Regions from separate parts of the Pseudoalteromonas xiamenensis genome, predicted to be linked through region 1. Evidence: predicted binding sites of a transcription regulator. Region 1 holds the regulator's gene; each other region holds the start of a gene.
The links. The regulator LexA, encoded in region 1, represses DNA repair genes until DNA is damaged. The targets are predictions, from matches to a motif close to TACTGTATNNNNATACAGTA.
Positions count from the first base shown of each region.

Region 2: NI389_RS02935 (SulA-like leucine-rich domain-containing protein) is a predicted target of LexA. The motif match lies at 4,483-4,502, and genes of this name have one in related genera.
Region 3: recN (DNA repair protein RecN) is a predicted target of LexA. The motif match lies at 4,896-4,915, and genes of this name have one in related genera.

Region 1 is NZ_CP099917.1:2,323,630-2,333,875, forward strand. Features, by position in the region: gene NI389_RS10780 (PAS domain-containing hybrid sensor histidine kinase/response regulator) at 1-714, shown strand, start outside; gene NI389_RS10785 (response regulator transcription factor) at 766-1,413, opposite strand; gene NI389_RS10790 (TonB-dependent receptor) at 1,512-3,788, opposite strand; gene NI389_RS10795 (GntP family permease) at 4,038-5,339, shown strand; gene NI389_RS10800 (E22 family MetX-like putative esterase) at 5,352-6,524, shown strand; gene NI389_RS10805 (3-hydroxybutyrate dehydrogenase) at 6,529-7,284, shown strand; gene NI389_RS10810 (CoA transferase subunit A) at 7,293-7,991, shown strand; gene NI389_RS10815 (3-oxoacid CoA-transferase subunit B) at 7,993-8,649, shown strand; gene lexA (transcriptional repressor LexA) at 8,793-9,410, shown strand; gene coxB (cytochrome c oxidase subunit II) at 9,719-10,246, shown strand, end outside.
Region 2 is NZ_CP099917.1:646,544-656,789, forward strand. Features, by position in the region: gene NI389_RS02910 (L-serine ammonia-lyase) at 1-409, shown strand, start outside; gene cysB (HTH-type transcriptional regulator CysB) at 451-1,428, opposite strand; gene NI389_RS02920 (hypothetical protein) at 1,737-2,495, shown strand; gene NI389_RS02925 (NCS2 family permease) at 2,522-3,814, opposite strand; gene NI389_RS02930 (sel1 repeat family protein) at 3,935-4,402, shown strand; gene NI389_RS02935 (SulA-like leucine-rich domain-containing protein) at 4,524-4,958, shown strand; gene NI389_RS02940 (YchJ family protein) at 4,960-5,412, shown strand; gene NI389_RS02945 (VC2046/SO_2500 family protein) at 5,687-6,199, opposite strand; tRNA gene NI389_RS02950 (tRNA-Tyr) at 6,312-6,396, shown strand; tRNA gene NI389_RS02955 (tRNA-Tyr) at 6,421-6,505, shown strand; gene NI389_RS02960 (M48 family metallopeptidase) at 6,550-7,209, opposite strand; gene NI389_RS02965 (ion channel) at 7,298-8,278, shown strand; gene NI389_RS02970 (HD domain-containing protein) at 8,322-8,948, opposite strand; gene NI389_RS02975 (class I SAM-dependent methyltransferase) at 9,069-10,246, shown strand, end outside.
Region 3 is NZ_CP099917.1:488,462-498,707, forward strand. Features, by position in the region: gene NI389_RS02200 (M48 family metallopeptidase) at 1-146, opposite strand, end outside; gene NI389_RS02205 (Bcr/CflA family multidrug efflux MFS transporter) at 397-1,560, shown strand; gene grpE (nucleotide exchange factor GrpE) at 1,598-2,185, opposite strand; gene NI389_RS02215 (HrcA family transcriptional regulator) at 2,178-3,185, opposite strand; gene nadK (NAD(+) kinase) at 3,274-4,158, shown strand; gene NI389_RS02225 (hypothetical protein) at 4,232-4,822, shown strand; gene recN (DNA repair protein RecN) at 4,938-6,608, shown strand; gene NI389_RS02235 (TIGR00645 family protein) at 6,795-7,325, opposite strand; gene NI389_RS02240 (hypothetical protein) at 7,461-7,706, shown strand; gene NI389_RS02245 (sodium-dependent transporter) at 7,840-9,162, opposite strand; gene lysC (lysine-sensitive aspartokinase 3) at 9,485-10,246, opposite strand, start outside.

The sequences.
Region 1 (10,246 bases):
AACTTACTTAGTAACGCCATACGCTACACCAAACAAGGCGAAGTCCGCTTGCGTTTAGAGCGAGATGGACAACGGTTGTCCATCATGGTTGAAGACACCGGTATTGGTATCGCACAGCAAGATCAAACACTCATCTTTCAAGAGTTCAAGCAACTTGGCGATCGTTCTCACGGGCAAGGGTTAGGATTAGGCTTAGCGATCAGTAAGCGGATCTGTGATTTGCTGGGCATTCATATTTCCATGGGCTCAGAAGTAGGGAAAGGCACACAGTTTACCTTGACCCTGCCGTGTGAAGACGCCTTAAGCACAACATCTGGACAAGAACTCATTGAGGCTACGGGAGATAGCCAGCTACAAGGTCTTTCTGTGTGGCTACTGGATAATGACGAACATGCTCTAGAGGCGTTGAAACAATTACTCACGAACTGGGGGTGTGAGATCCAGTGCGCGAGAAACCAACAGGAGTTGGCAGTACTAGTGGCGACGAGCAAGGCTGATTTGCTTATTGCGGATTATCAACTTGACAGTGGCGTTACAGGGTTGGACGTGGTTGCTGAGTTATCACTGCAAGCAATGCCGATTATACTGAATACAGCGAATCATGATGAGTTAATCCGAGAGAGAATCACCGACAGTGGCTACCCGCTTTTATATAAGCCGCTCAAAGCGCCCGCCCTTAAGCGACTTTTAAAGCGTATTGCAACTGCGTTGTAGTTCACGCTATGCAAAAGGGAGCGAGCAAAATACAACACGTTCGCTTGTTAACTACTCGGCTCCAATCGTTGATAATTGGTTGAACAAAATCCCCGCTTGTGTGCGATTGTAAACATTTAACTTTTTCAAGATGGCAGACACATGCTGTTTGATGGTGGTTTCTTGAATGTTCATCGCATAAGCAATTTGTTTGTTGAGTTTGCCGTCCGCGATCATGGCGAGCACACGATATTGTTGTGGCGTGAGCTTTTCCAAGTTGCGAGCAAATTGCGCTTGTTCAGAATCAGTCTGATCCATAAGTTCAGTTTGGTCTGGTAACCAATTTTCCCCTTCAATGACTTTGGTAATTGCTTCAGCTATCAGTTCTAAAGAGGCGGATTTAGGAATATACGCACTCGCACCCAGTGCCATGGCTTGTTCTATAATTTGCGGGCTTTCATTCGCAGAAACCATGACGACCAAGATATCAGGATACTGATTGCGAAGGTTCGCAAGGCCCTGCAACCCTTTTGCTCCCGGTATGGTTAAATCTAAAAAGACGAGTTCCGTTTCGGGATGTGAGACCAATAACATCATGAGCTCGTCAACCGTACTGGCTTCTTTTATTTGTTCATTGCTCATCACTTGTGCAGCTGCTTGTTGCAATGCACTGCGAAAAAGCGGGTGATCATCGGCAATTATGGCTTGCACGTGTGTCATCCTCAATCTCTCCAACTAGCTCAGTTATATGGTATTTTGAGAAAATAGACAAGGCAACAAGGTGGCTGGGGATCCGCTTGCTGCCTCGTCAAGTGGTGTTAGAAACGATAACCAACCGTCAAGGAAATAGTGCGAGGGTCACCGTAATAACCAATGAGTGTATTGTCACCGCCAAGACCCGGGGTGTATTTGCTCGTATCGTTTGGTGCCGTTGGGTCTGGTGTTACAAATTGGTAGCCACCAATCATATATTCTTCGTCAGTCAGGTTTTTCGCATGCAGACCGACACGCCAGTTACCGTCTTGGCTATACCAATTCACGTTGAAGTTTAAGAGTCCATACCCGTCTTGAGTGAGCAAGCTGTCTTCTTCAAATAGAACGTAATCACCGCGATAATAATAATTAGCGTTGAGAACAAAATCTCCAAACTCGGAGTAGATTTTGTAATTTGCCCCGACATTAAACGTAACATCAGGGGTATTCGAAATACTAAAACGCTCGGACTTATCAAAGGTTAAACCGGTTGCTTGGTCGGTATCCAATACTTCGTCGAACGAACTATCAATGTAGCCGATGGCGGCATCAAAGGAGAGTGACTCAGTGGCGATGTAAGTGAGCTCTAACTCTGCGCCCTTACCCGAAGATTTACCAATGTTGCCGAGTCGTTGGTTCAAATCAGCTGACGTTGCACCCGGCAATACAGAGATGTATTGGCGATCTTTGTGGTCAAGCGCAAAGAGTGTCAGATTGGCCCGTAGCGTCTTGTTCCATTCGCTTTTCATACCTAACTCGAAGGAATCAACAATTTCAGGATTTGCTGCGGGTTCCGTCGTGCTAGCTCGAGGATTATAAGTACCAGATTTAAACCCTTGTGAGTAGCTTGCAAAGAACATGATGTCATCAGAGTACTGGTATTCAATACCCACTCGAGGCGTAAAACGTGACCAGTCTTTGTTGTCGTCAAGCACATTTGGCACCAGTTCACCTTCAGGGCGAACATAACCCGGTATCCAATTGGATTCAGGGTAAACCGTGGCAAACACTAATCCATTATTAACCGTCGCTTCTTTGCTATCTCTGGTATATCGAGCGCCTAGGGTGAGTGACCACTGTTCGTTCAAATCCACATTACCTTGTGCATAAAACGCTTTGCTGGTGGAATTGCTGCAACCGCTGACTTCACGGGTAAGGCCTGGCGCACCTAAGCTTTGACCTAAAACTTCAAGAATAGCTTGGAATTGCCCGCAGGATTCGGCATCGTAGTAGTATAAGCCAGAAACGACTTTATAGTTTTCCCCACGATGGGTCACTTGCAGTTCATGGGTTAATTGGTTGTCGTCATAAATGGCGGGCACATCGAAGATTTTGAGAGGTGTGTTATCAAAGTCAATGTTGGTGGGTGAATAGCTATCGCGTTTTGCGACGGTATATTTGAAGGATGTATGATCATCCATATCCCATCGGCTGGTTAAGCTGTAGCCTTCCAATTCCACTTTATTCCAAGTGGGCATGCTGGTGTAACTATCAAAAACACTGTCCGGAATAGGGGCGTTTGTCAGTAAACTTGGCAATAATCGGTAGCCACCTTTCGCATTCGATTTGTCGTCTGTTTTATCCCAAGCTAAACGGAAAAAAAGTTTATCAGTCGGATGCATTTCAAGCGTTAAACGCATGGCGCTGACATCTTTGTTGTAATTTTCTTTGTCTTGGCCTGCCTGTGACATTTGTAGAAATTCACCGAAGCCATCGCGCGTCAGATTTGCGTAACCGTAGCCGAGGTAAATCTTATCGGAGATGGGAAGCTGCCCAGTTATTTTCAAGTCTCGTTGATTGTAACTCCCCACCGTGCCATCAATGTTTAAGGTTGCGTCACCAGTCATTTCTTTTGTGACGTATTTTATTGCGCCGCCAATGGTGTTTTTACCATACAGCGTACCTTGTGGACCACGTAGTACTTCTATTTGCTGTACATCTAATAAATCGAGTACCGCACCTTGTGGTCTGGCGATGTACACATCATCAACGTATATACCAACACCCGGTTCATATCCCCACAGCGGGTCTTGCTGACCTACGCCTCGAATGAATGCCGTGATCGTCGAGTTGGTCCCCCGGCTAGCCTGTAGCGTTGTATTGGGTGAAAACTGCTGTACTTCAGTCATGACTGAGATGCCGTTCTCCATCAGCGCAGATTCGCCAATGCTGGTAACGGCGACGGGTACTTCCTGTAAGTTTTCCACGGTTTTACGAGCCGTGACTTCAATGCGTTCAAGTTCTGCCTTTTTTGCTCCGTCTTCAGCGTAGACCACCATACTAGAAAGTGCGGTGCTGATGGCGAGAGCGAGATATGAAACACGAGTTGGCTTTCTGTTCATCCTGTTGCCCCTGTTATTGTCATTTTGGGTTGTTCGAGTTTTTAAACTAATCCGACTCTAGGAGAATGTGTGTAAAAGTGAATTAGTACCTTAGTACTATCGGTGCTGTAGCCCTGCCACGACGGGGGGTGGGCTTGGTTATAACCTTAGTACTATGTATTTTCTGTGTAACTCGTCTCAGACTGATTATATTCCAATGCACTTTGAGGTTGCTCTTGGTGCATGACTATAACAATAAAGGAATTGGATATGCTCAGTATGGTAGGTCTTTTAGGTGGTCTTATCCTCCTGATAATCATGACATTACGAGGTGTGAATCTTTTCTTGGCTGCACCCTTGTGTGCACTTATCGTCGCATTGTCGAGTAATATGGAGGTGTTTCCGCTTAGCGAGCAGGTGAATTTCTTAAGCACCTATATGTCTGGTTTTGCCGGTTTCATTAGTGCTTGGTTTTTCATGTTTTTACTCGGTTCACTGTTTGGTAAATTTATGGAAGATAGTGGAGCCGCCGACAGTGTGGCGCGATTCATTGTTGCTAAATTGGGAATGAAGCACGCCGTGCTCGCTGTGGTCATCGCCTGTGCTGTGCTTACCTATGGTGGCGTAAGTGTTTTTATTGTGGCGTTTTCCGTATATCCCATGGCCCTCGGCTTATTTAAAGATGCCGACTTACCACGTCGCTTCATCCCTGCAACGTTAGCGTTTGGTTCAGTGACGTTTACGATGACGTCTGCGGGCAGCCCCGAAATTCAAAATTGGATCCCAATCAAATATTTAGGTACGTCACCCTACGCTGCGTGGGAAGTGAGTCTTGTCGTCGCTATTTTTATGGCACTCAGCGGTTATTGGTGGCTCATGCGTATGATTAACAAAGCAAAAGCAAATGGAGAGCGTTTTGACACTCGTCCTGATGATCCTGCCATTGCTTTACGCGACTATCCCCATCCCATAACGGGAGTCATCCCGCTTATTGTTGTGTTACTGCTGTCCTTTACGCTGCATGAAGCTTTGCAACAAAGTGCGCTTATTGTCGCGTTACTCGGTGGCGTTCTGAGTATTGTGATTATCAACTTTAAACGTTTTCGCTCAATAACCAATGCGGTCAATTTAGGGACGACAGGCGCGCTTGTCGCGATTGGCAATACGGCAGCCGTGGTGGGGTTTGGTGCGGTTGCTAAGAATACGGACGCATTTAATGCCGCTGTTGATGTAATGACTGCTATGCCGGGCAATGAATTACTCGGCGCGGCCATGGCAGTGAGTGTTATTGCGGGGTTAACCGGTTCGGCGTCCGGCGGGCAAGCGATAGCGTTACCGCTCGTTGCACCGCATTACCTGGATGCAGGTGTTAATCCAGAACAATTACATCGTATTGTGGCCATTAGTTCGGGGGCACTCGATACGTTGCCACACAATGGTTATGTGGTTACGACGATTCGCGCCATTTGTAAAGAAACGCACCAACGCGCCTATTGGTCAATGGCGGCACTTACCGCGCTGATCCCGTTGATTGGGGTTGCATTGGCACTAGGCTTGTTTATTTGGTTTTAAAGAGGAAGAACGATGAAAAGGCAATTATTCAGTGTATTTTGGCTTGTTATTCTGAGCTTCACGGCACACGCCCAAACTTTGCTGGTTGAAAAACAACGATTTGAAACGAAGGCCTTTACTACCGAATCTGGCGTTACTTTACCAGCGGTGGTGATAGGGTATGAAAGCTACGGTACGCTTAATGAGAAAAAGGATAACGCCATCCTCATCACTCACTTTTTCTCAGGAACGTCGCATGCGGCAGGTAAATATTCGGAAAGTGACCCCTTGCCTGGTTATTGGGATGCGATCATTGGCCCAGGTAAAGCGATTGATACCAATAAGTTTTTTGTTATTAGTAGTGATACCTTGGTGAACGCCAATGTGTACGACCCCAATGTGATCACCACAGGCCCTGCCTCTCTAAATCCGAAAACAGGCAAAGCGTATGGATTAGACTTTCCAGTGGTGACAATTGGTGATTTTGTGGAAGTTCAAAAACGCCTTTTGGATAGCCTTGGCATTGACAAGCTGTATGCCGTTGCAGGTGCCTCCATGGGGTCTTTTCAAGCGTTGGAGTGGGCGGTCCGTTACCCCAATAAAGTGGAAAGATTGCTCCATGTTATTGGTGCGGCAACGATGGATGCATGGACCGTGGCTGCACTGGAAAAATGGGCTTTACCCATTCGCTTAGATCCTAACTGGAACAATGGGGACTATTACGAAGGCAAAAAGCCGATCGCTGGACTCACGGCGACCCTGCTGAATATTACGCAAGATGCTATGCACCCCGTTATTTATAACGCAAGTTTTAAAGATTTTGAGGTATTAGATGAGCCGGCCATGAAGGACATTCGTGTTCTTCCAAAAATTAACCAAATCTTGGCTCAGCGTGCGGCGGTCAGAGCGTCATTGCAAGATGCAAATCATGTGTTGTATCTCATCCGCGCTTCACAGTTATTTTCTGCAGGAATGAACCAAAACCTAGAAGGCGCGCTTGCTCGTATTCAAGCGAAGGTCTTGCTCATACCATCCTCAGGTGACTTATTGCTTCGCCCTGAAGGCGTAAGGTCGCTCTATGACACGCTTAAACAGATGAATAAATCGGTGTCTATCAGCGAAATAAATGGAGGGTGGGGCCATTTAGATGGGTTGTTCTCCATCAGCAGTAAGCAAGCTGAAATTGCGGCTTTTTTAGCGGAGTGATGAGATGAAGAAGGTATTGATTACCGGCGGAGCCAGTGGCATCGGCCAGCACCTTGCGCATCGACTCGCGGCATTAGATTTTGATGTTGTGGTGAGTGATGTTAATGAAGTCCAAGCGATAGAAACAGCTCAAGAGATTGTTGCGAAAGGGTTTAAGGCACGAGGCATTGGCTTAAACATGTTGGACAGCGCACGTTTTGTGCATCTTACCCAAACGCTCGGTCCTATTGATGTACTGATTAATAATGCGGGTATCCAGCACGTTGAAGCGCTTGAACATTATCCGCTTGAAAAATGGGAAATGTTGCAGGCCGTTATGTTGACGGGGCCTGCGATGTTAAGCAAGGCGTTATTGCCACACATGCGCAAACAGAACTTCGGCCGCATTATTAACATCGGCTCTATTCACGCGCTGGTGGCGTCAAAATACAAATCGGCTTATGTCGCGGCAAAACATGGTTTGGTTGGGTTATCAAAAGTCATGGCGCTTGAGACTGCTGAGTTCGACATAACGATAAACACCATTTGCCCCGCCTATGTAAAAACGCCGTTGGTGGAAAAACAAATTGCGGCCCAAGCCAAAGAACATGGCATGAGTGAACAAGAGGTGGTTGACCGTATCATGCTGGCGCCAATGCCTAAAAAGGCGTTTATCGATGTGGAAGAGATTTTCCATAGCGTGCAATTTTTGGTCGCCCCTCTGGCGAGAAACATCACAGGGCAAACCATTGTTATTGACGGTGGTTGGACAGTGCAATAGGAGTACGTATGGCGGGTTTTGATAAAGTGGTTGATTCCTACGAAGCGGCGTTAGCTGGGCTTGAAGATGGCATGACCGTGATAGCGGGTGGATTTGGCTTATGCGGAATTCCGGAGGGGCTCATTGCCGAAATAAAGCGACAAGGTAAAAACGCACTGACCGTTGTCTCGAATAACTGTGGTGTAGATGGTTTTGGTTTGGGTGTGTTATTGGAAGACAAGCAAATCAAGAAGATGATTGCCTCGTATGTGGGGGAAAATGCGTTATTTGAACAGCAGTTGTTGAATGGTGATTTAGACGTGGAGTTGACACCACAAGGTACGCTTGCTGAGAAAATGCGTGCAGGCGGCGCTGGGATCCCGGCGTTTTTTACGGCGACAGGCGTTGGCACAATGGTCGCAGAAGGCAAACCTCACAAAATGTTTCAAGGTCGTGAATACGTGATGGAAGAAAGCATCACAGGCGATTTTGCGATTGTTAAAGCGTGGAAAGCCGACCGTTTTGGCAATTGTGTTTACCGCCACACCGCGATGAATTTCAATCCAATGGCCGCGACAGCTGGAAAAATAACCGTTGTGGAAGTCGAAGAGTTAGTTGAACCTGGAGACATAGCGCCAAGTGAAATTCACACGCCAGGAATTTACGTTGATCGCGTGATCCTAGGACATTTCGAAAAACGCATCGAAAAGCGCATGGTGAGGGGGTGACATGGGATTAACAAGAGAACAAATGGCCATGCGTGTGGCGAAAGAATTGCAAGATGGCTACTACGTTAATTTAGGTATCGGGATCCCAACGTTGGTAGCGAACTACGTACCTCCTGATACAGCCGTGATGTTGCAATCTGAAAATGGACTTTTGGGAATGGGTCCATACCCGCTGGATGAAGAACTCGACGCGGATCTCATTAATGCAGGCAAAGAAACTGTGACGACGGTGCCAGGTGCGGCAATTTTTAGTTCTGCAGAAAGTTTTGCGATGATCCGTGGCGGGCATGTGGACTTAACCGTACTTGGTGCATTTGAAGTTGATCAGCACGGTAATATCGCGAGTTGGATGATCCCCAACACGTTAGTGAAAGGCATGGGTGGTGCCATGGATTTGGTCGCCGGCGCAAAAAACATCATCTGTACAATGACGCATGCCAACAAAGCAGGAGAATCCAAGGTACTTGAGCGCTGTTCACTTCCGTTAACTGGCGCTGGTTGTATAAACAAAGTGCTGACTGACTTGGCGTTGCTGGAAATAAAGAATGGCGCGTTTCATTTGCTCGAACGAGCACCGGGCGTGAGTGTCGAGGAAATTGTCCGTAAAACGGCAGGCGCACTCGTGGTTGATGGAGACATTCCCGAGATGACTTTTTAGTCAGCAAAAAACGACGAACAAGCAGGGTAAAGCCTGCTTTTTTATTTTTCATCATGGGTTTTATGTTCTTTGGTATTAAATTTGCGATTTTTAAATAACTGTATATACTCACAGGTAATTGTACTGTATGGAAAACCAGTGATATGCGACCGTTAACTAAACGCCAAGAACAAATTTTCGAACTGATTAAGGTTTTTATCCGCGATACGGGTATGCCGCCAACGCGAGCAGAAATTGCAGATTCATTAGGTTTTAAAAGCGCCAACGCAGCAGAAGAGCATTTAAAAGCACTTGCTAAAAAAGGCGTGATTGAAATGGTTCCGGGTGCCAGCCGTGGTATTCGTTTAGTCGAAGAAGATGAACCTGAACAATTAGGTTTACCACTTGTCGGTCGTGTTGCTGCAGGTGAACCAATCTTGGCCGAGCAGCACATCGAAAGCCATTGTAAAGTTGACGCGCAAATGTTTAAACCGATGGCGGATTACTTGCTCCGCGTACACGGTATGAGTATGAAGAATATCGGCATTTTAGATGGTGATTTGCTCGCAGTACACCGCACGCAAGTTGCGCAAAATGGACAGGTTGTCGTAGCTCGCGTAGAAGAAGACGTTACAGTTAAGCGGTTTGAGAAAATCGGCAAAAAAGTGTACTTACATGCTGAAAATGAAGATTTTTCTCCGATAGAAGTTGATCTTGAACATGAAAGTTTTTCGGTAGAAGGTCTGGCCGTTGGCGTAATTAGAAATAATCAATGGATGTAATTTCGCCAAACCATCCAAAAGTGTGAGTTATCTTAGGCCCTTCAAAGCAAATTTGAAGGGCTTTTTATTTTGTTTTTTCAAATAACGTTACATAACTTGTTCATTACCAGATATATTTCCAAGTCATCGCAAAAAATTACCCATTCATAACATATTAACCTTCATTACTTGCTAATTGTTCAAAAATTGACTAATTGGTTAATAGTCGTGCAGTTGGTATAAGACCTCGGTCTCATACTATGACAGTCATCCAATAATAATAACGATTGCCTGAACGCGCTTCGTAAGGCAATTGAAGGAGACGTCATATGAAAGCGTATCGGTTTGCAGTAGGTTGGCTTGCAGGGATTGCACCAACAGTGGCGTTAGCGAATAGCGCCTACAACATGAGAGAAGGGGTTACGGATATAAGTCAGCAAGTATATGACTTACACATGACCATTTTCTTGATTTGTTGTGTCATTGGTGTGGTGGTGTTTGCTGCGATGTTCTGGGCAATTATCCATCACCGAAAATCAAAAGGGGTGACCCCTGCCCAGTTCCATGAAAGTACCAAAGTCGAAATTCTTTGGACCGCGATTCCTTTTGTGATCTTAATTGCAATGGCAGTTCCCGCAACAAAAACTTTGATTGCGATGGAAGATGCCTCTAAAGCAGACATCACTATCAAAATAACCGGATCGCAGTGGAAATGGCACTACGAATATATGGGCGAAGGGGTAGATTATTATTCCGTTATCGCCACACCTCAGGACCAAATCGCGGATAAAGCCGAAAAAGGTGAACACTATCTATTAGAAGTAGATAAACCGCTGGTTATCCCAACTGGAAAAAAA
Region 2 (10,246 bases), 1.7 Mb from region 1:
AGCGGCTATTGGTATTCTTTATAAAAAGAATGCGTCTATCTCTGGTGCTGAAGTAGGTTGTCAGGGTGAAGTTGGCGTAGCTTGCTCTATGGCTGCAGGCGCACTAACTGAAATTATGGGTGGTAACGCGACTCAAGTGGAAAACGCTGCGGAAATAGGCATGGAACACAACCTTGGTTTAACGTGCGACCCAGTGGGTGGCCTCGTTCAGGTCCCCTGTATTGAACGTAATGCCATGGGCGCAGTAAAAGCCATTAATGCTTCACGTTTAGCAATGCGCGGCAGCGGCGAACAAAAAGTATCTTTAGACAAAGTTATCAAAACAATGCTCGATACGGGTAACGATATGAAGACGAAGTACAAAGAGACAGCTCGTGGTGGACTTGCGGTTAACATTATCGAATGTTAATTCTTTAAATGATAAAAAAAGCTGGCTTCGGCCAGCTTTTTTTATTTTAGTGGTAACTCAACATCCTTGAAAAGATTGTCGACGTCTTCTTGGCTGCGCATTAGGCTTGCCCTCTCGACCACATCTTTTGTTAAATGCGGCGCAAAACGCTCAATAAAGTCATACATATACCCGCGTAAGAAACTACCCTTTCTGAACCCAATTTTGGTCGTGCTCGCTTCAAACAAATGACTCGCATCAATACATACGAGGTCACTGTCTTTTTCTTTATCTACGGCCATTGACGCGAGTACACCAACCCCCAAACCTAAACGCACATAGGTTTTGATGACATCCGCATCTGTCGCAGTAAACACGATATGCGGCTCTAATCCATGTGCATTAAATGCTTTATCAAGTTCAGAACGACCTGTAAAACCAAATACATAGGTTATTAATGGGAATGCGGCCACATCCGGTACGGAGATATTCTTACCTTTTTGCGCAAGTGGGTGGTCTTTCGTGACAACAATACTGCGATTCCAGTGGTAGCACGGCAACATGATAAGGTCACTGTACAAATGCAAGGCTTCCGTGGCAATGGCAAAATCGGCATCTCCACGAGCGGCTGCATCTGAAATTTGCTGCGGCGTACCTTGATGCATATGCAATGACACTTTAGGGTATTTCTTCATGAACCCTTTAATGACTGTGGGTAAAGCATAGCGTGCTTGAGTGTGTGTGGTCGCAACGTTAAGCTTGCCTTGGTCAGGCAACGTATGTTCATTTGCCACAGCTTTAATACTTTCAACTTTTGAAAGGATTTGGCGCGCAATATTGATAATCTCATTGCCCGCCCCTGTTACGTGGGTCAAATGTTTACCACTGCGGCCAAAAATTTGTACACCAAGTTCATCTTCTAACATACGAACTTGCTTGGAAATACCGGGCTGAGAGGTGTATAAACTTTCCGCCGTTGCAGAGACGTTGAGATTGTGGTTCAATACTTCAACTATATATTTAAGTTGTTGTAATTTCATAGTTTATAGTCTTTTTATTATTACTATTGCCAAGGTGGTACATCACCGCTGCAACGAAATGATCTAAGCAGTGTTACAATGTTAAGCCTGCTTAGTAATGAGCACAGAGGTAGTAAGGCTAGCACAATTCCTGTCGAACAGATAGCCGTCTACTCCCTCATTTAGCGCTAAAAATAAACTATCAGCTATAATAAAAAATGATGAAATTGTTTGGTATTTTTGGACTTATATCGGAATTATGTCCACAAACGCATTTATTCATGTAAGATGAAAACATACCACGAAGTTGTTAATAAAGAGATTGGGTTATGATTGTTACGGTCATCATTATGCTGATTGTTGCACTCATTGTGATTGCTGTTTGGGTCAGTGCGATTCAACAACACAAAGAGAAACAAGAAGCTGAGCGCCGAAAAGAACTCGCAAAACAAAAAAAAGTAATCGAAGAGTCTGAAGATGTCATCCTGAATGCCAGCAATATTCCGATGTCTGAAACGATAGTCCGTATAATTCAAAGAAGAGTCCACGACGCACTTGCTGTCATGGTTGAGCTGTCGCCGACTTCACGAGAATTGAAAAACAGATTACATGAATCAAAAGAGCGTATTTCTAGCAGTATTGATGGTGCTGACGCTGAACGATTAGTGATGCCAGACAATGACAAGCAAATTATTGCGCTTGTACAAGGCATCAAGAAATTGCGACAAATCCTGCGCTCGGAACATTCGAAAGGAAAAGTTGATACTCAAGTCTTCGTAATGGAAGACAAACGTTTAGAAAAGTTACAACTGCGTATCAATGTCGAATCTCAAATAAAGCGCGGTCGCTCAGCTCGTGCGGCTAATATGGTTGGTTCTGCACGACAGTATTTCGAGAAAGCGTACGCCACAATTTGTAGCGTTACGTATAACGATGAATACGTTTCCGAAAAACGCGCTGAATTGGAAAAATATTTGGAAGAAATCAGCGTTGAATTGAAAGCGTCTAACGCTTCGTCTGTTAAGAAAAAAGCAGAGCAAGAACGCGACGATTTAGATGTACTATTTGCACCGAAGAAAAAGTGGTAAAAACCACTTTTTCTCCTTCAGATTGATTACATAGTTAAAGCGAACTTCACAATAAACAAAATCGACAAAATCCACACGCTAGAACTCACCTCACCCGAGCGTTTACACAAAACTTTAATCGCTGTGTAAGAGATAAACCCTAGAGCAATACCATGCGCTATTGAAAACGTCAGCGGGGTCATCAGCAGTACAACACTTACTGGTATTGCATCTGTCATGTCATCCCAATTAACGAATTTTAAGTTCTGCAACATCAATACAGCCACATACAAAATCGCGCCGGCAGTTGCATAGGCAGGGACCATATAGGCTAATGGCGCAAAAAACATCATCGCAAGAAAACAAACTCCAACAACGACAGCTGTAAGTCCTGTTTTTCCACCCACAGACACACCAGCTACCGATTCGATGTAAGATGTCGTAGTAGAAGTACCTAACGCAGCACCTGCAATTGTTGCCGTGCTGTCTGCTGACAAAGCACGACCTAGTCTTGGCATATGCCCTTCACTATCCGCTAACCCCGCTTTTTGGGACACCGCAACTAGCGTCCCCGAGGTATCAAACAAGTCAACAAATAAGAACGCGAATACCACGCTCAACATGGACACGTCCAACGCAGCAGCAAGGTCCATTTCAAGAAACGTTGGCGTAAGCGAAGGAGGCATATCAAAGACCCCTTTGTACTCGACAAGACCTAAACTCAGTGCGATTAAGGTGACAAGAAAAATACTGATAAGTACACCACTTTTCACATCACGAAACAGTAGTCCCGCAATAAAAAAGAAGCTTAGAATGGCGAGTAAGGGACCTGCCTCAGTAATATTACCAAGCTGAACGAACGTGGCAGGATTTGAGACAATGATCCCGGCGTTTTTCAAAGCAATTAGCGCTAGAAACGCGCCGATACCGGTGGCAATCGCTTGTTTGAGCACAAGGGGTATGGCTTGAATAACCCATTCTCGTATTTTAAATAGACTTAAAATAAGGAATAAACAACCAGATACGAACACAGCCCCCAATGCCGCTTGCCATGTGTATCCCATACCCATTACAACACCATAAGTAAAAAATGCATTTAGGCCCATGCCAGGTGCTAATGCTAAAGGGTAATTAGCCCAAATCCCCATAATAAAACAACCAATCGCAGCAGCCAAACACGTCGCAACAAATGCGGCACCATGATCCATGCCTGCTTCCGCTAACATTGCTGGATTAACAAAGACGATATAAACCATTGTAATAAATGTGGTTAAGCCTGCAATTACCTCGGTTTTCACGGTGGAACCTTGAGCTTTTATGGAGAACACGCGTTCGAACATCGAAATCAGCCTATAAATTAGAAACAAGTGTTTGGATTTTAACATAAATCGAATTTTAAATAGGACAAAAACAGTAAAAATCGACTAAACTATCTACAGAGTAAATGGTGAAGAATGACTATGCACAACAACCCTTTTGAAAGCAGTAATAGTGCGGACTTAGAGCAACAATTAAATAATGTCTTATCCTTTGTCGTTACAGGACAGGAATCTAGCGCCAACGATGCACAGTTTACAGAACAAACACCGTTGAATAAGGGCCTTTACTTTCTTCAACAAAAGCAATTCCCGCTGGCAGCAAAGTGGCTAAGATATGCAGCAATGTCCGGTGATAATAAAGCTCAATTTTATATGGGGCTGCTTTTCGTAAAAGGTCAGGGTGTACCGCAAAGCGTATATCACGCCGTAGCTTGGCTAAGTTTGGCAAAAAGCCAAGGTTATGATGCCGCAAAACCAATATTACAAGATCTGAAAACCTACATATCAACTCGCCGTTTCAAAGAAGCCGAATGCTATGCTGCTTCACTGTATGAACAAATCCATCAGTTACATTTTTTTGGCATACTAAAAGATAAAGAAGAAGTTTAAAATCAATAGGTTATAAACTTGCCGATATTAAATTGGTTAAATTTTGTAAAATACTACTTGCCTTAAATAACTGTATAAACTACTGTATGTAAATACTGTATAAAAACCCAGTGAGTAGAACATGCTTCAACCAATTTCAATTACACAAGTAAAAAGTTACCGTTCTGAGAACGAAAAACCTGTACAAATCATCTACACCGAAGATGAAATTTCAGCTAGTTTAGAATTGCTAAAAGTACTACACACGTGTAACCAAAAGCACGGTTGGACATTGCTCATTGCGCCAGACAACGTGCCAAATAAGATGATGCTGCAATCATGCTCTATAGATTCAAGTAAACTGCTGGTGATCAGGCAAAAGCATTTGGTAAACTTACCTTACGTTCTTAATTCAGCTCTTCATAACGGTAACTTTGCTGCGGTGATCACTTGGACTGATATCTTAAAACCGAGTGAGTTAGAAACTTTGCATATCTCCCCTAGTAATAAAACTCAGCTGTATTGCTTCTCAAGAGAGGCGCAGCAAGAAGAATTGAAACCGCTTATTATGTGTTAATATGAAATGTAACTGTTGTTCAAACAAAAACTATGACAATTGTTGTGGTCGTTTTCATCGTAAAGAAGCCACACCAGATACGCCTGAGCAATTGATGAGGTCACGTTATGCGGCTTATGCGCGTGGTTTGGCTGACTATATATTAGATACTTATGCTGCCGAAGAGCAGGAAAACCATAGTATTGAAGATATTTCTGAGTTTGCTAATAGCTGCCAGTTTGTACGATTAGAGATTATTAACAGCCTGACGAGTAACCAAGTTGAGTTTAAGGCCTATTACTTGTTCGATGGAAAATTAGGGGCGCTGCACGAACGTTCTAATTTTGTACAGGAAGGTGGTCGCTGGAAATACCGCGATGGGGAGTTATTTCCTCATACAGAGGTTAAAATTGCTCGAAATGACCCTTGCCCATGTGAAAGTGGTAAAAAGTACAAGCAATGCCATTTAAAATAGTTGCTGTATATTGGTTAGAAAGTTACTCAATTTTAGGGTAACTTGAATGCCTAATTCGCCGCTCTTCCAACATTGAATGTAGACGAACACAAAAAACGTCTACCCCACTAACCAGTTCGTTAGTCCCTAAACAAAGCCCTCCATACAGCCTATTAAAGCTATACTATCACCTTTATAGTTATGTCTATTAGTCTATCGATTATAGGGCACGGTATGAGAGGCTGGGCTACTTGCATAGCAAAACGCAAAGTACTCATCTTTGTTTCTGAGACGACTAAGCAACTGCATTTAACATCGCTTCGTGCTCACCAGTAGCGAGTTGGTCGTAAAAGCCAGCAGCATCCATTGGAATCGCATTGTTATACGCTGCTGTTTTTTGAATTTTTCTTCTAACTGCTAATTCACAGTTATCCAGTACATTGAGTGGGATATGTTTCTTATCGTCTCTTACAGCTAAAGGCTCTGGCATCAGACACTCTTTCAAGTGCATTGCAGTCATACCAAAGTGCTGGACGATGAATGCGTTTTCTTCACTGACTAACATATCAAACATTTCAGGTGCAAGAGGCTTCTGAGGACCAATTTGCAATTCTTTTTTAAGCGCAGCTTCACTTTTGTCGCTTGCTTCTACTTCACTTGTCGGAAGATGAAATTGTCCAAAATCTAAGGCATCTTGAGAAAGCATAGACAGCATCATAGCAAAATCACTACGACGGCCCTGATGGACCGAATGATTAAGCGCCGAGTCTAATTGAGTTTCCCTGATTAAACCTTGTTCGATTTGCATAGTTAGTAATCATTTATTTCAACAACATAGAATTTATCGGCCTTTTTTCATTTTTCTTTAGTTTTTTTCTTTACATAAAAAAAGATTTTGATACTATGCATCCCGTTGCTGAGGAGGGGTTCCCGAGCGGCCAAAGGGATCAGACTGTAAATCTGACGGCACTGCCTTCGATGGTTCGAATCCGTCCCCCTCCACCAACATCCTACAGCGACACACAATGTGGAGGAGTTCCCGAGCGGCCAAAGGGATCAGACTGTAAATCTGACGGCACTGCCTTCGATGGTTCGAATCCGTCCTCCTCCACCACCCCCTCTCTGTATGAGAGGTTCAAAAGTAAACTCACCTCAACATCAAACTAATTTAGCCCAACATCTTATTTCTTTGTTTGCTTTTTCGTGTTCTGGATAGTGTTGACTGACTAAAGTCCAAAAAGCCTTACTGTGATTCATATGAGTACGATGTGCTAGTTCGTGGACAATGACATAGTCAATTAAAGACTCTGGTAAACAGGCAAGCTTTGAATTAAATGTTAGACGACCTTTACTGTCACAACTTCCCCAACGAGATTTATAGTATCTAATTTTCACACTTTGAAAATGAGTATTCATTCGTGAAGCCCAGTACTTCAACCTCAAATCAAGAAAACGTGCAAGCGATTCACAGTAGATTTTTTCTAGCTGTGTATTTAGGTTCAAAATATCGTTTTCTGAAACGGTCAAAACACGGGTCTCAGGACATAAATTAGGTATAAGGCATGAACTGGCCATCACTATGCTGTACCGAGTACCGTTCAAATAGAAAGATTCCGATTTTTGACGCAATTCGGCATGAAATAGTCGCTCAGATTCTCGCTGCTTTTCTATCACCCAGCTCGCCTTCGAATCTAACCAAGCAACAAGAAATTGATGGTCTACATTCTTTGGTGCGTAAACATTAACCTGACCTTTAACAATTTTTATCGCAACAGATTTACGACGGCTGCTGAGCTTTAATTGATATGAAAACGACATTTCAACTCCAAAAATACGTTGAATCGCATTCTACCTCATAAAATTACTGCTAACCTTATAAGACAACGATATTTATTAGGTTGTTTAAATGGAAAATAAACCGCAATGCCGATATGTATCACCCGATGGTCACTCCTGCAGTGAAATAGATATGGGGTCCGGTTTTTGTTTTTGGCATGACAATAAGTTTGATAAAAGCGGGCTTGAGTTAACACATAAACTTGAACGCTATGCCAAACGTGGCGGCTTACTCCATGGTTTAGAATTGAAACGCGTTAATCTTGAGGGATTAAATCTAATCAACATCGACAAAAATATTGGATATGACCTCTCGTATAGCAATTTTTATCGCGCCAACTTACGTGGAGCGCATCTTTTTAATAATACAATTCGACATGCCTCACTCATGAAAGCGGATCTACGTGAGGCCAATCTACATTGCACTGATTTAAAAGACACAAATTTACTTGGCATTAAGCTTGATAATACGAGAATCGATAACATCGATTTAGGACATGCTCTTATCCAAGAGAAACATGGTAAATCCGCCAAAGAACAAGGCAACTTGGCCGAATCTTTGGACATGTATCAGCAATCAGAGGAAATTTATCGAATTTTGAGAAAAGGGGCTGAACAACAAGGACTGTTTGAGATGGCTGGTAACTATTTGTACCGAGAGTTACAGATGCGGCATGAGCAATACCCTGTCGGCTCAAAAAAATGGCTATTTTCTAGCTTTAGCGATTTCTTCTGCGGTTATGGCGAAAAGCCTGAAAATGTAATCCGCTTCTCTCTAGGTATGATCTTTTTTTGTGCGCTGTGTTATTTCATGTTGGGAGTAAGCTTTCAAAGCGAGATCATTGTTTTTGATGCTGACCAAACTTGGCAACATAACTTAAATGCACTACTAAACAGTTTTTATTTTAGCGTCGTGACCTTCACAACTCTTGGGTATGGTGATATTACGCCGGTAGGTGTATCTCGATTTATCGCTGCGGTCGAGGCGTTCACAGGCAGTTTTACATTAGCACTGTTCGTTGTGGTGTTTGTAAAACGCATGACTCGATGAATTACATTGGTCATGTTTTCACGCATGACCAACAAGTGTCACGTTAGCCAATCTCCGATGCGAGCTGCTCTAAGAAGGCATGCATGTATTGTGTACGACGCTGTGCTTCTTCTTTCGCTGCGTTAGTATGCATACTATTTTGAATTTTAAGCAGTTTGACAAAAAAATGATCTAATGTATAAAGTTTGTCGTCTGGTTCGCGAGTCTTGCAAAAAGGATCTTTAGGATGATACACATGACGGGCAATAGCACCTCCAACTTTCATACAGCGGCTGATCCCAATTGCGCCAAGCGCATCCATTCTGTCCGCATCTTGTACAATCTGAGCTTCTAAGGATTCTGGCATTACATTGGCACTAAAACTATGGGCAACAATGGCGTGATGAATCGCTGGGAGTTTAGATTCCTCATAACCAAATTGCTGTAAAAAATCGGTCGCCTTGTCTGCAGCTAACCTTGATGCAATTGCACGATTAGGGTGATTTTTGGGCACAGCCACACAGTCATGTAACCATGCAGCCGGAATAACAACATCAAGATCGGCATTTTCTGCTAAAGCTAATTTTTTGGCCACCGCAACAACCCGCTCAATGTGCGTGATGTCGTGAGCAGTATCCGCAATAGCAGTCCCCAAAATAAACGATTTACAGGCTTGTTCTAAACTTTCCATCACTTTCCTCAATCAGTTGCATGTACAATCTACCGATCCCTACTTTGAAACTCAAGGTAGATTTGTATGTTGGGCCAACCTTAACTACAATGCGTGCAATTTTATTCTTTAGGTGTATCTATGTCTTACGCTATTTATCTTGAACCTGGCCGTGAAAAATCACTCAAACGCAAACATCCATGGGTGTTCTCAAAAGCGATAAAAAAAGTGAAAGGTAAACCAGGCATCGGTGACACCGTAGAAATCTACAGTAACGATGGACAATACCTTGCAACAGCGGCTTACAGCCCAGAGTCTCAAATCCGTGCAAGGATCTGGACGTTTAACCAAAACGAATCTATTGATACCGATTTCTTCGAACGAAAATTCAAGCAAGCGCTTGATGCGCGTCAATATGTCATTGAAGAAGGTGGTTTAACCGGTTTTCGTCTAAGTGCCGCAGAGTCCGATGGTCTTCCAGGTATCACAATCGATAAATTCCAGAATGTCATCGTGTGTCAATTATTGAGTGCAGGTGCAGAACGGTTCAAGGCAAACATCGTTGAAGCATTAAGACGTATTTTTCCGGATTGCGTTGTATACGAGCGCTCTGACGTCGATGTCCGTAAAAAGGAAGGTTTGGAGAAAGTAACGGGACCATTACACGGCAGTTTGCCGTCAGCGCCCGTTATAATTCAAGAAAACGGATTAAACATTGAGGTCGATATCGAAAACGGCCACAAAACGGGCTTTTATTTAGATCAACGCGATAGTCGCGCTGCACTTGAGCGTTTTTCAAAAGACAAAGACGTCTTAAACTGCTTTTGTTATACGGGCACTTTCTCACTCTATGCGCTTAGAGCTGGATGCAAGCACGTAACGAACGTCGACGTTTCAGAACAAGCGCTTGCTATTGCGAAACGCAACGTAGAACACAATAACCTTGACCTCAGCCGAGTCGATTTTGTAAAGCAAGACGTCTTTAAGTTATTGCGTCAATATCGCGAGGAGGGCCGTTTGTTCGACACTATTGTTATGGATCCGCCAAAATTCGCGGAGAGTAAAGCTCAGTTAACCGGTGCGTGTCGAGGCTATAAAGACATTAATATGGTTGCAATGCAAATTTTGAAGCCTGGTGGCACGTTACTAACGTTCTCATGCTCTGGGTTGATGGACCAGAACCTATTTCAGAAAGTAGTAGCGGATGCAGCGCTTGATGCGGGGAAAGACCTATTGATAATGGAACGTTTAAACCAAGCTGCGGACCATCCGATTGCAGGGAATTACCCTGAAGGGTTCTATTTAAAAGGCCTGATTTG
Region 3 (10,246 bases), 1.8 Mb from region 1:
GACTTTTTCAGTTCTTCAAAGCTTGCGTTGCCAAGTTCCGCCATTTGGGAGGAAGAATACAACGCAATTTGTGTGCGCCCTGTCGGCGATGTTTTACACCCACAAACCAAAACACCGATACACAAACCCAATACCCAATTTTTCATATACGTTCCCTTGTTCTCCAAAGAAAAAACCTGTCGGCTTAAGTTAAGACAACTTTCACAACTGTCCCCTCGAAAGGGTGCTTTTATGATTATAATGCCTTGAAATGACGAACGACTCAAATTACAAATAGGTGATTAAACCGTGAAATTCCTTTCAACCTATTTATTGCTGATGTTGTCGCTTATCGACGATATTTGTCATCGTTTCCTGTTAAACTAGTCGCCTCTCCTATTTCAAGACGAATTTTTAATGGCTCAAAAACGTTTGCTCCCACTGCTGGCCGCTGTGGTGGCAATAACACCACTCGCCATCGACATGTACCTCCCTGCCATGCTCACGATTGCCAACGAACTCAATACGAGCATGGAAAATGTGCAAATTTCCCTTAGTATTTACTTGGCAGGATACGCCCTTGGCATGCTTATCTTTGGACCTCTCGCAGATCAACATTCACGTCGTACACTAGCTCGTTTTGGTCTGGCTGGGTTTGCTATCAGTTCAGCGCTCCTTGCTATTGTCGATGATATTACTGTTTTTTGGGCATTGCGAGGTGTACAAGCATTTACAGGGGCTGCAGCTACGGTTGTGATCCCTGGCATCGTACGTCATTTGTATCAAGAACATACGGCAAAGGGCATGTCTTATGTTTCAATGATTATGATGATTGCGCCATTAGTAGCACCGACTGTTGGGGCCGCATTAATGGTGCAATGGCACTGGAGCGCGATTTTTTGGTGCTTATCGCTCTATGCCGTCATCACATTAGTATTAGTACAATTTAAACTGATTGATATTCCAAGAAAACCTTCGACTAAGCGTGGTTTGGCGCTCTTTATTGATAATTATAAAGAGGTACTTAGTGAAAAGAATGCGCGCTTTGATATCCTTACGTCTATGCTTGTTTCGTTTGGTTTCTTTTGTTTTTTAACCTCGGTTCCATTTATTTATCTTGAACATTTTGAGGTATCTGAAAAATGGTTCGGTGTTTTATTTGCGTTTAACGTTATTGCCTTAACACTGGGTAATTTTATCAATACACGCGTGGTGACGAGATTTGGTTCACGTAAAATGCTTTATATCAGCCTTGCTTTTGGTTTGTTTAGCGCCATTTGCTTGAACTTAGTCAGTTTCTTTGACTTAGGTCTATATCCTACAGCACTTACTATTGCACCAGTGATGATGGCATTGGGTGTCATTGCAAGTAACGCCGATGCACTGATTTTAATCGCGTTTGAACACAAATCTGGAACTGCAACTGCAGTCATTGGCACATTACGATTTGGTAGCGGAGCGCTTGTCGGCCCACTTCTTGCGTTTATTCAACCGCAAGATGCCCGTGCTTTTTCGCTTATGATGCTGAGCGCTTTGGTACTCACATTGGCGTGTCAATGGAAACAAAAAAGCACCCTTTAGGTGCTTTTTTACTGTATTTATCCAAGCGTTGCGCTAATTACTCAGCCGCTTTCGATACCATAACCATTGCTGGGCGCAGTAAACGACCGTTCAGTGTGTAACCTTTTTGCATTACCGCAAGGACTGTGTTTGGTGTTACATCGTTGCTAGGCTGCATTGCCATCGCCTGATGTAGTTCTGGATTAAACGTTTCGCCTTGAGGGTTAACAAGCTCAACACCAAATTTTGCAACCGCATCAGTGAAGCTTTTCAGAGTCATTTCGATACCTTCAAGCACAGGCTTCAATGTCTCATTTTCTTTATCTGAAAATTCAATAGCGCGCTCTAGATTATCAAGCACCGGTAACAGTTCATTTGCAAACTTCTCAAGTGCAAATTTCTGTGCTTTTTCAACATCCTGTGCAGCGCGACGACGCATATTTTCAACGTCTGCAGCAGCACGAAGAACGCTGTCTTGTTGATCTTTAATTGTTTGCTTCGCTGCTTCTAACTCAGCATACAAACCAGCAATTTCTTCTTCTGGGCTTAGCTCAACCTGTTCTGTTTGTGGCTCTTGACCTTCAGTTGATTCTAAAACTTCTTCTACAACATCTTTTTGCTGTTCTGTATTTGTCTGTTCAGACATGGGAAACTTCTCCAATTCTAACAATTGCCGTAATTATGGGGATGGATTTTTGGGTTTCAACCCCAATTTCACCAATTGCACCAAATTCTGTAATTAAAGATTCAATCGCCGTCATTCTCGGCGCAATAATACAAAAACGGCTTTGATACTCTAAATTCGCGAAATATGGCACGCTGAGTACAATACAATCTTTAAATTCGCTATAAGGTAGATCATGCGGAAGAAGCACAGAGACACCATTCTTAAACGCTAATCTGTCTTCAATCCAATGCAATAGATTCACCCCAATTTGCAATTCCTTTGTCAGCTCTAATTGATTGTAGAGATGACGTTCACCCACTACGATACTGTTGTCGCTACCTAATTGCTGCGCAAGTACACGAGTCCACTGCGCCAGTAAGAGCTTACATTGTGCTGGTGCCGTGTTTGCCATAGCACGCATTCGATGCAACCCCTCCATGAGACTTTGCTGGCTAAATACGGTGTTTAACCACGTTGCAAACTGATAGCGTAGTAGATCGGAGTTTTGATCGGGTTTATTTATACAAATATTATTTGATTGACCCGAACGGTCTATTAGAAGGACCAGCCACGTGTCTGCATCAAAATCAAGAATCTCAACGCGAAAAACCGTTTGACTGCTCACTTGGGGTAATCCCACGCAACAGCACACTTTGTACTTTTGCGACAACGTGTGCGCGAACTCGACAAGCTGAGACTGCTCCGGTTGCCAATATTGCCCTAGTTCACCTAATTCAAAAAATTGCTCAAACCAGAACTTGAAACCATCTTCTGTCGGGACTCGTCCGGCGGACGTATGCGGAGAATACAACAGCCCCGCCTTTTCAAGACGCGCCATTGCATTTCGAACCGTTGCTGAACAAACGGCCATGCCGGTCTGCTTCACCAATTTTGATGAAGCTACGGGGATGCCATGGCCATCACAGTAGAGGCTCATGACTGCCGAAAAGACAAGCTGATCACGTGGACTAATATTCATATTCTAGTTATTTGGGCACGTTTTTAATTTTCAAGAGACACCAATTTCGGTTACGCTTACAACAATCACATTAGGATAATGGAACATCATGACATCCCCTTTCAAAACGATAGGACTTATCGGTAAACCAAACCATGATGGTGCGGCGATGACATTACACCGCCTTTATACCTTTTTGCAAGCATTAGGGTTTGGGGTTTTAGTCGAGGAACGTGTCGGACAGCAAATAGATTATATCGACAACAATTGTCTGCGGGGTCTCGTTGAGCTTGGTGAACAAGCAGATCTGGCCATTGTTGTTGGTGGCGATGGTAATATGCTCGGTGCGGCTCGCGTGCTATCACGTTTTGATGTGGCAGTAATTGGTGTAAACCGAGGTAACCTTGGCTTTTTAACTGATTTGAATCCTGATGGTTTTGAAGCAAGCCTCGAACAGGTATTAAGAGGCGAATTCATTGAAGAATCACGTTTTTTATTAGAAGTAGAAGTTTACCGACATGCAGAGCTTAAAAGTGCAAACGCTGCCGTAAATGAAGCGGTGCTGCATGCAGATAAAGTCGCTCATATGATCGAATTTGAAGCATTCATTGATGATGACTTTGTCTTTTCACAACGCTCTGACGGCCTCATTGTATGCACACCTACTGGCTCTACCGCCTATTCGCTATCTGGTGGAGGGCCAATTTTAACCCCTGAATTGAATGCAATGGCCATGGTACCAATGTTTCCACACACGTTATCTAGTCGTCCTCTGGTCGTTGATGCGGATAAATCCATTCGCTTGAAATTAAGTTTAGAAAATTCGGCAAGTTTGCAAGTTAGTTGCGACAGCCATGTCGTCCTCGCACTCCTTCCTGGTGACGAAGTTGTTGTACGAAAAGCAGACAGAAAGTTACGACTTATTCACCCTAAATCATATTCTTATTACAATGTGTTACGACAAAAGTTGAATTGGGGCAGCCGACTCTTTTAATCAGTTGCGAGCCATTCGCTTTTAGCGCAAAATAGCTTGTAATTTTTGTAGTATTTATAGGTACTTTTACCGTATGACCATGCTTGTGCTTGTGACGCTCATTTTGCTCATTGTGCTATTAGCCGTTTACGTTGTAATAGAAAACAATCGTCGCAAAGCCCGCGAGGCCGAAAAAAGAGCATACAACGAACGCGTGAAAGAAATTAACGCGCATTTTAAATTAAAGCTCGCTGAATTTGTTGAAGCTAAAATCGTTCGACCTAAATATGTGCCTAAGTTGCAATCGATTACCAACAACTTCTTCGTGGTTCAACATCACACTGAAGAAAATTTACATCAGCTTGAACGCGTAGCAGACCTTTTTGTTAATACCGTTGGTCGTGAACTTCAAAAATGCTATGTAACCAAAAATATCGATGCGTTAGAGACACAAATGCAATATTTTGTCGCCGAGCTGCCCAGTGCTGGTATTGCCTACAACAAAGCCTTTTATCATGAAATTTTGCCCGCCCTGATTGTGCTGTTACAAACACCAGATCAACCAGACGGGATTACCGAAGAAGAATCCGTCCTAGAAGACGAAGCGCAAATACAAGACAAGCAAGACGATGAACCTGAGTTCATCGCACCAAAAACCAAAGCACAAGAGCTTTCAAATTACTAAAAGGCCCATTCGGGCCTTTTTCTTTATTCGACTTTAATAGCTTCATTCAAAATTCATTTGCTAATTTCATTTTTACTGTATAAATTATCAGTATATAACTGGATGGATAAACAGTATGTTGATGAGTCTTGAAATTAGTAATTATGCAATCGTCAGTGACCTTGTGATCGACTGGAATAAAGGCATGACTTCAATTACAGGGGAAACCGGCGCAGGTAAGTCCATCGCCATTGATGCGCTTTCGTTATGTCTTGGCGAACGAGCAGATGCCCACTCTATACGACCTGGGTGTGACAAAGCAGAGATAGCAGCTTGCTTTGATGTGTCGTTACTTCCACGTGCACAAAACTATTTAAAAGAACATCTTCTGGAAAGTGACGACGAGGAATGTATTTTACGTCGCGTGATAAGCAAAAATGGCCGCAGCAAAAACTACATCAATGGCGCATCCGTTACAGCGGCACAACTTAAAGAGCTTGGCCAACTGCTGGTTGCAATTCACGGCCAACATGCACATCAATTATTACTAAAGAATGATCATCAATTAGAGTTGCTCGATGCCTACGCTGGTCACGAACAACTGATGAAAGCGGTTAAGCATCAATATCAACAAGTTCAGGCAATCACCAAAGAAATCGCCATTTTACAGGAGGAGCAAGCTCAACTCTCGGCTCAAAAACAGTTGCTAGAATACCAAGTGGCGGAACTAGATGAGTTTGCACTGGGTGAAAATGAATTTGAAGAAATTGAAAATGAGCATAGTAAATTAAGCCACAGCCAAACAATTCAAGAAAGTTGTCAGCGAGAATTGCAGGCCTTGTATGAATCTGACGACCTCACTGTGCTCAGCCTTCTGCAACATGCAACGAGTCAGTTTCATGAACTTTCAACCTACGATCCTTCATTAGAGGCTATCGCCTCTATGTTGCAAGATGCGTCCGTTCAAGTTGAAGAAGCGAGTCGCGAAATTCGACGTTATAGTAATAACCTAGAACAAGACCCAGAACGGCTAGAAGAGCTCGACTCTCGATTAGCAAAAGCAATGGATTTAGCTCGAAAGCATCAGGTTCGACCAGAAGCGCTGTATGAACTTCATAGCGCGTTAGCAACTCAACTAAATGGTTTAACAGCAAACTCAGAACGCCTTCAATTACTCGAAATTGAATTGCAAAAAGCTAAAGAGATTTACTTTGATGAAGCTGATGCATTAAGTACAAGCCGCAAAGCTGCCTCAGAAGCATTAAATTGCTTAATCACCCAAAGCATGGCTGGACTATCAATGGCCAACGGCAAGTTTGCTATTGCGCTAGGCCGAAAGGTCAATAACAAGCCTAGCGCGAATGGAATGGATGAAATCGAATTTTTGGTTTGTACTAATCCGGGACAACCAATGCAAGCTCTAGCTAAAGTCGCATCCGGTGGTGAACTTTCTCGAATCAGTTTAGCAATTCAGGTTATTATCGCACAGAAAGTGACCACGCCCACATTGATTTTTGATGAAGTAGACGTTGGTATTTCAGGCCCTACTGCCGCTGCGGTAGGAAAGTTACTACGACAGCTCGGTACGTCCACCCAAGTTATCTGCGTGACCCACCTACCCCAAGTCGCGAGTTGCGGACACAATCAATTTTATGTATCTAAACAAAGCGATGGCGCAACTACGCATACCTCGATGCAAATTTTGGATGAGCATGGTCGTGTTAATGAAATCGCACGCTTGCTTGGTGGGGATGTAATAAGTGAGACAACCAAGGCCAGTGCAAAAGAGTTATTATCGTTTCACTGATTCTAGCTCCTAAAATCATGCTTAATTGTGTGCGAGGTTAAACCCTCGCATGCGATTCGAGCGATAGTAGGAATAAGAAACAACGTCGAAATCACCACTCTTTATTTCACGATATATTGCCGTTGTTTAGGTTAAATTTACTGTTAAAAGCATTTCTTAAAATCGTTTGAAATTAGAATAACCTACCTAATGACTTTTCGTTTTGCTATTTATGTAATCCGTAATAGAAAACAACACACCGGAAATTACGAAAGTAAGATGTATTCCTACTTTCCAGCCTAACTGAGTATTAGTCAAATCTTGCGAACTAATAAATACTTTCAGTAGTTCTACGGCCGAAATAGCCACTATCGCGCTGATTAACTTAATTTTTAATCCAGAAAACCCAACTTTGCCCATCCAGGCAGGACGATCTTCGTGATCATCAATGTCCAGCTTTGAAACAAAGTTCTCATAGCCACTGAAAATGATAATTAACAGTAGTCCGGCAAGTAACGCCGTATCAACTAACGTGAGTATTCCTACAAGTAAATGATTACCACTCTCTGAGAAAGCAGAAAGTGTCATTACGTACAGTTGTTTAAAAAATTTTATAAGTAATAAGACTACGGCAAACATCAAACCTAGAAAGAATGGAGCCAGTAACCAACGCCCCTTAAACAAAGTTCTTTCAAGTAGTTGTTCCAGATTTTGTGCTGTATTTTTCTCTGAGCTCATGACCGTTCAAATCAGAAATGTTTATGTTGAGTATGATAATAGAATTCTCTCCTGACGAAAAAATTAATTCGTTATCTTAATCATTATTTTTGAGCTAAAAATAGCGCGTCTAATTAATCACTAGGATACAAAGACATGACAAAATTATTTCGCATTGCAGGTGTTTTCGCGTTAGTGTTCACAGGCAATGTATTAGCAGCGGATGATGCAAAAGAGCAAGCCCCTGCTGAAATGGTTGCTGAACTTACGCAAATGTGTACAGATTGGGCGAAAGACGACAACGTAGAAGCTGGCGCACTGAAAAAGTTTGTATTGGATTGCGTAAACGAAGAATTACTAAGTAACGGCTACCAAGCGGTTACAGATGTAGAAATCAAGTAATTACAATCAGAAATAATTAAAAGGCCCAAATGGGCCTTTTCTGTTTTAAGTGTAAGCACGTGTTCAAACCAGAGCTTAGTGTGGACCGCCATATCCGGCAATAGACGCACTTCTTCAGCTATTTACTAACGAATTATCTCAATGCCACGTTTACAAATACGGCTGTCATCAGCACAGGGCACACGTACTTCACATACAAAGCAAAATAGTAGATGTTTCCATGGCATTCGAGCGCGAGCTGATTGCCTCGTCTCCACATCCAACCTACGGTAATGAAGTAGAATAACCCCATAAGTGGTAATTGGTACTGTGTAAACACGGTGATCACAAGCCCAAACAACCAATCAAAATTTAAAATAATGATGATTGAAGCAAGTAATACTGTTGCTGAAACTGCCCACGTCGCGGCTCTACGCGTGACACCATGATTCTCAACCAAAAACGAAACCGGAATTTCAGTGGAGGAAATCGTTGAAGTAACCGATGCAATGGACATTAAAACAAAGAAGCACAGTGCAACGAAAACACCAATCTCTCCCATGGTATTAAACAACTCGGGAAGCACAGCGAAAATTAAACGCCCTTCCCCGATTAACTTGCCATCTTGGAATACCTGAACACCGTGCTGCTGAGCAACAAAAATAGCGGGAATAATTAGCAAACCGGCTAAAAATGCCACCGCGGTATCAAGCATAGCCACACTCAGCGTTAGCTTAGGTAAATTTTCATTTGGCTTTAAATAAGAGCCATAAATCATCATGCACCCAACACCCAGCGACAACGAGAAGAAAGCCTGCCCCATCGCTGCGATGATAAGGTCTGGGTCCGTTACTTTGCTAAAATCGGGCTTAAGGTAAGTTTCAAAACCTTCTTTTGCACCAGGTAATGTCGCGATATATGCAATGAGCGCGACCAGTAAAATAAGTAACATCGGCATCAATCGACGTGACCACTTTTCAATACCCGATTTAACCCCTTTAAATATAATGCTTGCTGTCAACAACACCATCAAAGGCGTAAACACAAAATTTCGTGCCATACTGTCTTCAGTTAAAAACCGACTTACATCACTCAGCCCAAGAAACGTGGTAACTGGTTCAAGTGCATGGGATAACATCCAGCCTGCCACAATACTGTAGAAGCTGAGCATGACAATGGCGCCAAATAGGCCGATATACCCTGCTAGTGCACCTACTTTGGGCTGTTTTTCACTCCATGCGAGGCTTAGTGCTTTAACTGGGTTAGATTGGGCTTGGTGTCCTATATACAGTTCGGTGTATAGCGCAGGCAATGCCAACAAAAACACAACGATAAAGTACACGAGTAAAAATGCACCACCACCGTGGTTGGCAGCTTGAGTGGGGAATCCCCAAATGTTACCAAGCCCTACGGCTGCACCAGCGGCTGCTAATACGAAACCGAGTCGACTTTGAAATCCATCGCGCAAAGAGGCCATACTACATTCAGTTTTGTTATTGTTTTGGGCGTTCGATTATACTGAGTTAGCACTAAAAAGCGACTTTTTAGGCCGAGTATTTTAAGGAAATGGACGTCTAAACTAGGTCAAGTTATGCATCGATAAGTTAAACAAAACAGATGTCTTATTGAAATTGAAACACGAATACGCAGAACCCCATAAACCTCGATAGCTTAGCTCACCGTAAGCAGTTGAATATATTAATTAATCAATTAATTGATGACTGGTTTAAGTTCAAGGTTATTTGACTCGAAGCGAGCTGCAATAATTGATCCACAACTCGCTTCTTATCTCTGCACTATTAAGCCACTTCTAACAAATGTTCATGGATAGCTTGAACTACAGAATCAGATTGATTCTGCTCTACTAAGAAACATAAGTTATGTTTGCTCGCCCCATGGCAGATTAAACGAATGTTAAAGTCAGACAATACACGCATGAGGTTACTATCATCGTGACGAAGTTGAATTTCAGAACCAATCAGTGCCACAAGTGTTAGGTTGTTTTCAACCGTTACTTGGCAAAACTGAGAAAGTTCGTCTAAACAAGCTTGCTCAAGTTCCGGACGGCTTGCATTAGGGGCATTATCGAGAGTCAACGCCACACTAATTTCAGATGTAGTAACTAAATCAACAGAAATGTTGTAACTGCTTAAGATGCCAAAAACGCGTGCTAAAAAACCACTCGCTAGCAACATTTCTGGGCTCTTGAGCGTTAGTAATAGTTGATTTTTACGCTGTGTTACAGCACGGATCCCTGGCTCGTTTCGTTTTTCTTTTTCAATCCACGTTCCACCTGCATGTGGTTCACGACTCGAACCAACGAACACGGAAATACCTGCTCGGCTTGCAGGCAAAATGGTCGCCGGATGCAACACTTTCGCACCAAACGTTGCCATTTCCGCCGCCTCGTCAAAACTTAGACGAGCTATCGGCGTTGCTTTGGCACACAAACGAGGATCGGTAGAGAAGATGCCCACAACGTCAGTCCAAATGTGAACGCTCACCGCACTAATCGCTTCAGCAAGTAGCGCCGCGCTGTAATCTGAACCGCCGCGTCCAAG